Victivallis sp. Marseille-Q1083: one gene and its partner. The protein of the gene in region 1 interacts with the protein of each later gene in a pairwise test. Links are inferred from orthologs where the notes say so. Each region holds a gene or a part of one and is shown on either strand. Other genes may lie near its edges.

Evidence for each region.
Region 2: the proteins of rlmN (region 1) and HWX74_RS10090 interact in binary tests that used the Escherichia coli proteins (3 or more experiments, as listed by UniProt). The link is inferred for Victivallis sp. Marseille-Q1083 from one-to-one orthologs.

The regions. Positions count from the first base shown.
Region 1 is NZ_CAHJXL010000001.1:403,804-408,062, forward strand. Bases 519-3,518 are described here. They hold rlmN (23S rRNA (adenine(2503)-C(2))-methyltransferase RlmN), read left to right. Parts: upstream 519-1,469; coding sequence 1,470-2,567; downstream 2,568-3,518. Other genes in these bases: HWX74_RS01540 (glycosyltransferase family 39 protein), read left to right, coding at 519-1,515; HWX74_RS01550 (TIM44-like domain-containing protein), read left to right, coding at 2,564-3,518. Outside these bases: more of HWX74_RS01540, read left to right, coding at 1-518; more of HWX74_RS01550, read left to right, coding at 3,519-4,259.
Region 2 is NZ_CAHJXL010000001.1:2,457,950-2,461,577, reverse strand. What follows is about bases 1-2,999. They hold HWX74_RS10090 (hypothetical protein), read right to left. Parts: upstream 2,099-2,999; coding sequence 902-2,098; downstream 1-901. Other genes in these bases: ftsA (cell division protein FtsA), read right to left, coding at 2,098-2,999; HWX74_RS10095 (DUF4091 domain-containing protein), read right to left, coding at 1-860. Outside these bases: more of ftsA, read right to left, coding at 3,000-3,384; HWX74_RS10080 (hypothetical protein), read right to left, coding at 3,590-3,628. UniProt on the Escherichia coli protein: Essential cell division protein that forms a contractile ring structure (Z ring) at the future cell division site. The regulation of the ring assembly controls the timing and the location of cell division.

The DNA of each region.
Region 1 (4,259 bases):
ATTCAGGCGGTGGAAAACACCTGGTTTCCGCCGCTGAGCATCGAACAAGCCGTCGCCGTCGCCAACGGCTTCCCGCTCTATCCGCTGATGGCCAGGCTGCTCTATGAACTCGGCATTCCGATGGAGCTGGCATTGCGCTTGCTTTCCATCGCCTCGCTGGGCATCCTGGCGACAATGGTCTACCTGACCACCGTCCGCATCGGCGGTACGATGGCCGGCGCCACGGCAACCGTCACTTTGCTGGCCAGCAACATCGTCATCGAAAAAGCGCTCAACGGTTATCCGAACATGTTGATGCTGCTTTTGCTGACCGCCGGCCAGCTCAGTTGGTTCACGCTGGGCGCCCGCCGCGGCAACTGGAGCGCGGCATGGCTGGCGGGCTTCGGTTTCACCGCGCTGGCTTTTTACGTCGGCGGCTTCATGGCCATCGTCTATTTCATCTTTCCGCTGATTTTCCTGCGGCGGCCGCTGAGCGTCAGCACCAAGCTGAACCGTCCCGGCTTTTATCTCGGCCTGGTGCTGCTGGCGCTGGTGATTCTGTTCTGGAAACTGCCGATTCTGCTCTACGACGGCAATGTCCAGAGCGACCCGTTCTGGCTGGCCCTGCCGACCGTCGGCCAATACCTCTATCACCTCTGTTTCTTCCCGCTGGATGTGATCGTGCGGTTCCTGCCGTGGACGCTGATCGCCTGGACTCCGTTCTGCGTCGCTTTTCAGCCGCTGGACCCGGTGCCGATTTTCAGCCGGTATCTGCGCACGCTGTTCATTTCATTGTTCTTCCTGCTCTGGTTCAGTCCGCTGACCGAACCGCGCGACATCATTCTGCTGGCGCCGCCGCTGGGAATCATGACCGGCATCAACTACTGGCTGCTGGTCCGCCGTTACGGCGGCCAACTGCACAAGCTGCTGACGCCATTCCTCTGGCTGACCGCCGCCGCCGGGATTGCCATCCTGGGCTTTTATCTGCTGCCGCCGGAATGGTGGACGCAGTTTTTTCCGCTGGAACGCAGTCTGGAGTTCAGGCACTCGCTGTTCGCCAAGACCAACGGCATCCTGCTGGGCACGCTCGCACTTTTCATCGGCATTTTCCTGTGGAAAATGTACCGGCATATTCCGATTTGGCTGACGCTGCTGCTGCTGACCATGGCTCCGGTACTGTTCTACTGGAGCATCACCCGACCCTACAGCGATCAGGAGAACAGCAAGCGGAAATTCGCCCTCTCCCTGCGCAACGCGCTGCTGACGGACACCGGCGACCGGCTGCCGGCGGTTTACATCAACGACATCCGCGGGTTGTACGGCGAATGTTTTTACCTGGGCGGCAAGGTTTATAAATTATCCTCGCTGCGCGAATTGCCGCAGGATGCGCCGGTCGTCTATCTGATCAGCCCGGATTATCCGGAATCACGCGCCGGCCGGAACTGGAAAAATCTGCTGGACAAAACCTATCAAGAGAAACGCATCTGTCTGTGGCGGGGCGAACTGGACCCGACGACGACGGCGCCGGAGCCCTGACCATGTCGTCCTGCTTGCCATCCATCCTGACCGTGCCGGAGGCGGAATTACAGGCATTTTTCCGCGACAACGGCGAAAAATCGTTCCGGCGGAAACAACTGCAGGAGTGGCTGTACCGCCGTCACACGTTGCAGTTCGCCGCCATGACCGACCTGCCCGGCGCTCTGCGGCTGGCGCTGACCGAACGTTTTGCCGACTGCTCTTCCACGCTGGCCGCCACGCTGCCGGCGCCGGACGGGACGGAAAAGCTGCTGCTGCACCTGGCCGACGGCGAGGCGATCGAAATGGTGCTCATCCCCTCTCCCGGCCGCATGACATTCTGCCTGAGCACCCAGGTCGGCTGTCCGGTCGGCTGCCGTTTCTGCGCCAGCGGCCGCGACGGTTTGATCCGCAATCTGCACACCCACGAAATACTTGAGCAACTGTATCACGGCAGCGCCCGCATCGGCCGGCTGCCGGACAATATCGTTTTCATGGGCATCGGCGAAGGCCTGCTCAATTTGAAACAACTGCTGCCGGCCATCACGATGCTGATCGCGCCGGAGCGGTTCGGCATGGCGCCGCGACGGTTGACCGTCTCGACCAGCGGTTATGTCCCCGGCATTTATGAACTGGCGGCATTCGGCCGGGAGTTGAACCTGGCCGTTTCGCTGCACGCCGTCGACGATGCGACCCGGGCCGTCCTGATTCCGGACACCCTGCGCTATCCGCTCGCCGAAATCCTGGCCGCGGTGGATGACTACCAGCAGAAGATCGGCCGGATGGCGACTTTCGAATACACCCTGATCGAAGCCGTCAACGACCAGGACAGCGCCGCCCGGGCCCTGGCCCGGCTGGCCCGGCGTCATCACGCCAAAATCAACCTGATTCCCTACAACGCCACCACCGAACTTTTCCGGCGGCCTTCCAACGCGGTCATCCGGCGGTTTGCCGAACTTCTCGAGGCGGAGGGCGCCAAAATGACGCTGCGGCTGGAAAAAGGCGCCAAAGTCGCCGCCGCCTGCGGCCAGTTGCGGGCAACCCACCGCCGAACCCCAGCCGCGACGGAATGACGCACCGTAATTTCCAACGATTGAAAAGGTTCGCCGTCCTGCTGCTGGCCGGAGCATCGGCGCCGGCCGCGCTGGCAACGGCCGGCGGCGGCAATTTGTTCGGCGGCGGATTCGACGGCGGAGGGCTGCTTGACTTCGGCGGCGGCGGCGACGGGTTGCTTTACCTCTTCTGGTTTCTCCTTCGCCTGACAATTCAATATCCGCTCATCGGCATTCCGGCGGACATCCTCGTCATCGCATTTCTTTACTGGCAGATCTATCTGTTGAACCGGATGTACAAAGACCGTCTGAACCGCCGGAAACATCTGGCGCGGGAGCAGTTGAATTTCGACAAGCACAGCCGGGAATTCCGATTGCGCAATCCGGAATTCTCCGAAGCGGCGTTGTGCGGCCGGGTCGCCAGAGCATACCGCCTCATCCAGGAGTGCTGGAGCAACCAGGATATGACGCCGGCCCGGGCTTTTCTTTCCGACGGCATCTTCGAACGTTTCCAGCTTCAATTGCTGATGCAGCGTTCCACCGCGGTGCACAACGTCGTGACGGTGGAGGAAATCGAAAACGTCCGGATCGTCGCCTGCAACGCCGACAATTATTTCGACCGGATGGATTTCCTGGTTACCGCCCGGCAGAGTGATTACTATCTCCACGCGGCGACCGGCAAACAACTGTACGGAAGCCGGAAAGCGGAAAAGTTCTCCGAATACTGGACGCTGGTCCGCCGCAAGGGCGCCGGGGAGAAAAATAGCGCTTCTGTCTGGGAAAATTGCTGTCCGAATTGCGGCACGCCGCTGGAACGGCTGGACCGCTGCTGTTGTCCGAGCTGCGGCGCCATCGTCAATTCCGGCGATTACGACTGGGTGCTGACGAATCTGACGCAGGTGGAAGCCTACCGGCGTCTGGAAGACGAGGCTGTCCGGCCGGGGATCGCCCGGTTGCAGCAGCATGACCGGACCTTCAGCCCCTATGCCGTCGCCGACCGGACCGCGTTGATTTTTTACCGGTACCAGGCCGCCCGGCTGCTGGCCGACAGCCGCCAATTGCGCAAAGTGGCCACGCCGGAATTTATCGCGGCCAATGCCGCAACTTTCCAACCGGACGCCGGCGGCGAACACCGCTTCCTGGCGGACGCGGCAATCGGCAGCATCGAACTGCTCGGCTGCGACAGCGAAAGCTCGGCGGAATTCGACTTCCTCACCATGCTGGTGGTATTCAGCGGCCACGAAACCGCCGCGCCGATTCCATCGTCGCTGCCGGTCCGTCCGGACCGGTCGATCCTCTACCGCCAGGTCTTCGTCCTCGCCCGGCGCAAAGGGGTCAAAACATTTTCGGAACGGGTTTTGAGCAGTACGTTCTGTCCGAATTGCGGCGCGCCGGAAACGCCGGAGGGGGTCGACCGCTGTGAATATTGCGGGACGGTATGGTCCGACGGCAGCCGCAACTGGGTACTCACCGCCCTGCAGAATTATCTGGAACAAGCCGATTTCAGCGATCCCGGACTGCTGGCGGCGCCGGACCGGCCGGATAACGATTTGCAGCTCGACTCGATCCCGCATGTCGACACGCTGCTGGCCGCCGCAGCCTGGATGATGCTCAAAGACCACGAGGAAGCGCCGGAAGAGCGCCGGTTGCTGGAGCAACTGGCGCGGGCGGTCAACGTCAGCGACGCCCGCCTGAAGATGATTCTGTCCGCCG
Region 2 (3,628 bases), 2.1 Mb from region 1 along the record:
CCATCAACTTCCACGACAATTTTCGGCGTGCAGGTGGCTCCCCACTGCGTATACAAGTGTGACATTTCGAAGTACCGGATTCCGCACGACTCGCAGAGATCGATCCAGCGCTCCAGCAGCGAGAAGTCGAAATGGTAGCGGTCTCCCTTCTTGCTGATCTTCAGCAACTGCACCGTCGGCCGCTCCCCGCCGACCGCGGTATCCAGCGGCTGCGTCCACAGCGGCGTCAACAGCATATTGATGCCGTGATCCGCCGCCGACTGGATATAGGCTTTCAGCAGTTCCCAGTGCCTTTCACTCCAGCAGGGCACCTGATAATAGGTATAAAGACAATCGGCATGGAACCATTCGGTATGGATCAGCGTCTGCTCCGGCAGCGCCACCGGCACTACTTCCAGCGTAAAATTCCCCTCTCCCAGCACTTCCGGCAGATCGGGCATCGGTTCTGCGGGAACCAGTTTCAGCCGGATCGGATATTTGCCGCCGGCGCAATTCTCCGGCACGGCAACCGAAACCCACAACGTCCGCCACTGCTCCGGCAGCGTTTTCACTCCATCGGCAATTTCATCGAGCAGGTCCGGATACAGGCCCGGCGTCCGGCGCAACACGGCGTCCGGAATCTCCGGATCGTTGGCCGGCAGTTCGCTCGGAACCGATTTCACCTCCCGGACCGTGACCGCCTCCGCCAGCGGCGATTCGACCACCGGCAACACCTTCAAACACCAACTGTCGGTCCAGTAGGCCACCTGAAAACTGTAAATTTCCCCCTGCAGCGCGGTGCCGCAGCACAACTCCTCCGCCTGCAGCGCCTCGTCGCAAAACACTTTTTCGAGAGAACTGATCAACCTGAACTTAAACATTCCAACTCCTTACTATTCTTGAAACAATTAGCCTGTATGCTTTATTCACCCTTGTCGATCGCAACCGAACGGCGCTGGAAAGTCGGAATATCCAAATCTTCCCCGTTGACCACCACTTGCGTCGTATTCAGAAAGATGCCGCGGGAGACCGGTTCCAGTTCAAACTGCGGCTGCTCGAATTGACCGCCGCCGGCAATACTGCCGACCACTGCCGGCCGTTCCGCCCGGCGACGGTGCACCGGCCGGCGGACCGCCTCGACTTTGCCGTCGTATTTGATCGCCAACGCGGTCAGCTGGATGCGGTCGCCATACGCCGGATCGACATTGGTGCCGATCACCACGTTGGCATCCTCGCCGATAAACCGGCGGGCCGCCTCGAAGACCGCTTTCATCTCGCCCAGGCTCAACGCCTCCCCGCCCAGCAGCGTCAGCACCACGACATCGGCGTCGCGCAATTTATTCACCCCGCCCAGCAACGGCGCTTCCAGCAGCCGTTCCAGCGCCAACTGGCCGACGTTCAACCCTTCGCCGGCCGCCGCATTGCCGACGCCGATGGCACAGAAGCTCTTTCGCTCCCGCAAAACGGTCCGCAGATCGCCGAAATCGGCCGGCAGCAGATTGCCGACCCGCAGCAATTCGCTGACTCCCACCACCGAACGGGCCAGCTCCAGGTCGGCCAGCCGGAAGGCCTCCCGGGTCGACGTCTCCGCCGGCAGCACCGAAAACAGCAGATCGTTCGGCAAACAGAGCAGCACATCCACCACCGGCAGCAACTCCTGCAACGTATCTTCGGAAATTTTCCGCTTGCTGTGTCCCTCCAGCGAGAACGGCATCGTCAACAGAAAAATAGTCGGAATTTTCAACCGGCCGGCCAATCCGGCCAGCGCCGGAGCACCGCCGCTGGCGGTGCCGCCGCCGAGGCCGCCGATCACCAGCAATAATTTGGAGTCGCTGATCAAGGTCTCCAGCGCGGCGCGTTCCCGGGCCATCGAACGCTGCCCTTTGAGCACATCGCCGCCGCAGCCGCGCCCGTTGCGCCACTGACGGTCGGCCAGCAATTTATTCTCTTCCGGCAGCGGGCAACCGTCCAGCGCCTCGCTGTCGGTGTCCACCGCCAGCAGACGCAGATGGGCGGCTTCCGGCATCCGGCTCAACAGATTGACCACCCGCACGCCGGCACAGCCCAACCCCAGAACCGCGATCGTCTTTTCCCGCACCGTTTCTTCTGCCATATTCATCACATCTTTATCGATTTGAACAATTCGCCGACCCCGCGCAGCATCCGATCGCCGACTTCACCGGCTTCCCCCACCGCCTCGGCCAACCGGCCGAACATGCCGCGCGGCCGCATCGCCGAATAAATCTGATTGCACTCCTCACCGAACTTCAACACCCCCCAGACCGTGCTGTAACGCGGATTTTCCAAGTCGGTCAGGGCGCCGCTGGCATCGTAAGGCCGGCCGATCCGGACCGGAAACTCAAAAACGGTATGAAAAAGTTCAAAGGTACGGTCGAACAGGGCGGCCCCGCCGGTCAGCACGCCGCCGCTGGCCAGGTTGCGCAGGATGCCCTCTTCGCCGACCCGCCGCTTGATGATTTCAAACACCTCCCGCAAACGCAAATCGATGATCCGCTCGAACGAACTCAACGGAATCCGCCGCAGGGCGCCTTCGGCATTTTTCATCTCCAGCACCCCCTGCCGCCGTTCGACGCTGCGCTGCAGCGAACCGTCCTGCAGGATTTTGCGGCACTGATTGATCGTCAGGTTCAAGCCGAGCGACAAATCATTGACGACATGTTCCATGCCGACCGGCAGCACGCCGCTGGCCAGCACGCCCATGTTGAACACCACGGCATATTCCGTCGTGCCGGCCCCCATATTGACCAGCAGTACGCCATTCTCCTTCTCCTCGTCGGTCAGGATGCCGTAGACATCGGCAATGGCGCTGAACACAATCTTGACATCCGCTTCGAATCCGGCATCACGCATCAGCGAACGGAAATTTTCGATCCGGTTGGTGTCGCCGTGAATGACATGCAAATACGCTTCAAGCTTATGGGCGACCTGATTTTCCGGATTGCGGGCCCGACGAATGCCATCCAACAGATAGAAGGCGTCGAAAGTATTGATTTTGGTCTGTTCCAGCGGCAACGGCTTGACCTGGGCATTTTTGATCGCCTCACCGATCGCCGCCTGGGAGACCCGCTGGTCTTCGGCATTGATGAATACCGTGCCGACCCCCTGGTAGGAGTTGATATTGCAGCCGGTGACCGACATGGCGATGATCCGGCTGTTGTTGATTTCGCGCCCGGCCGACGCATCGGCCGCTTCCAGCGCCTCAGTCAATTTTTCCAGCGCCAGGTCCATGTCGACGATCTCGCCCTTGACCACCGAATTGCCGCCGGAGGCTTCACCGCGGCCGATGATGGTCAACGGTTCGTCCGGGCGTGAAGCACCGATCAGCACACAAATTTTCGAGGTGCCGATCTCGACTGCCGTAATGATATCCCGCCGTTTCAACATCCGATTATTTCTCGTTGATTCCTAAAATTCCGAAAGAACTACAAATACGTTACACAAAATATTACCAAAGGCGGAAAATACCAATTGATTCCAATTTTTTTTACGGTTTTTTACGGCCGGGGTATGCGCGGCGAAATTCCATTCAACGCATCGGCACATCACCGCCTTTTTCCTCCGGCTCCTGTCCTTCCGTCAGCCGTTCCTGTCAGCCTCGGCCTCCCCACGACAGCAAGGAACACAAAGC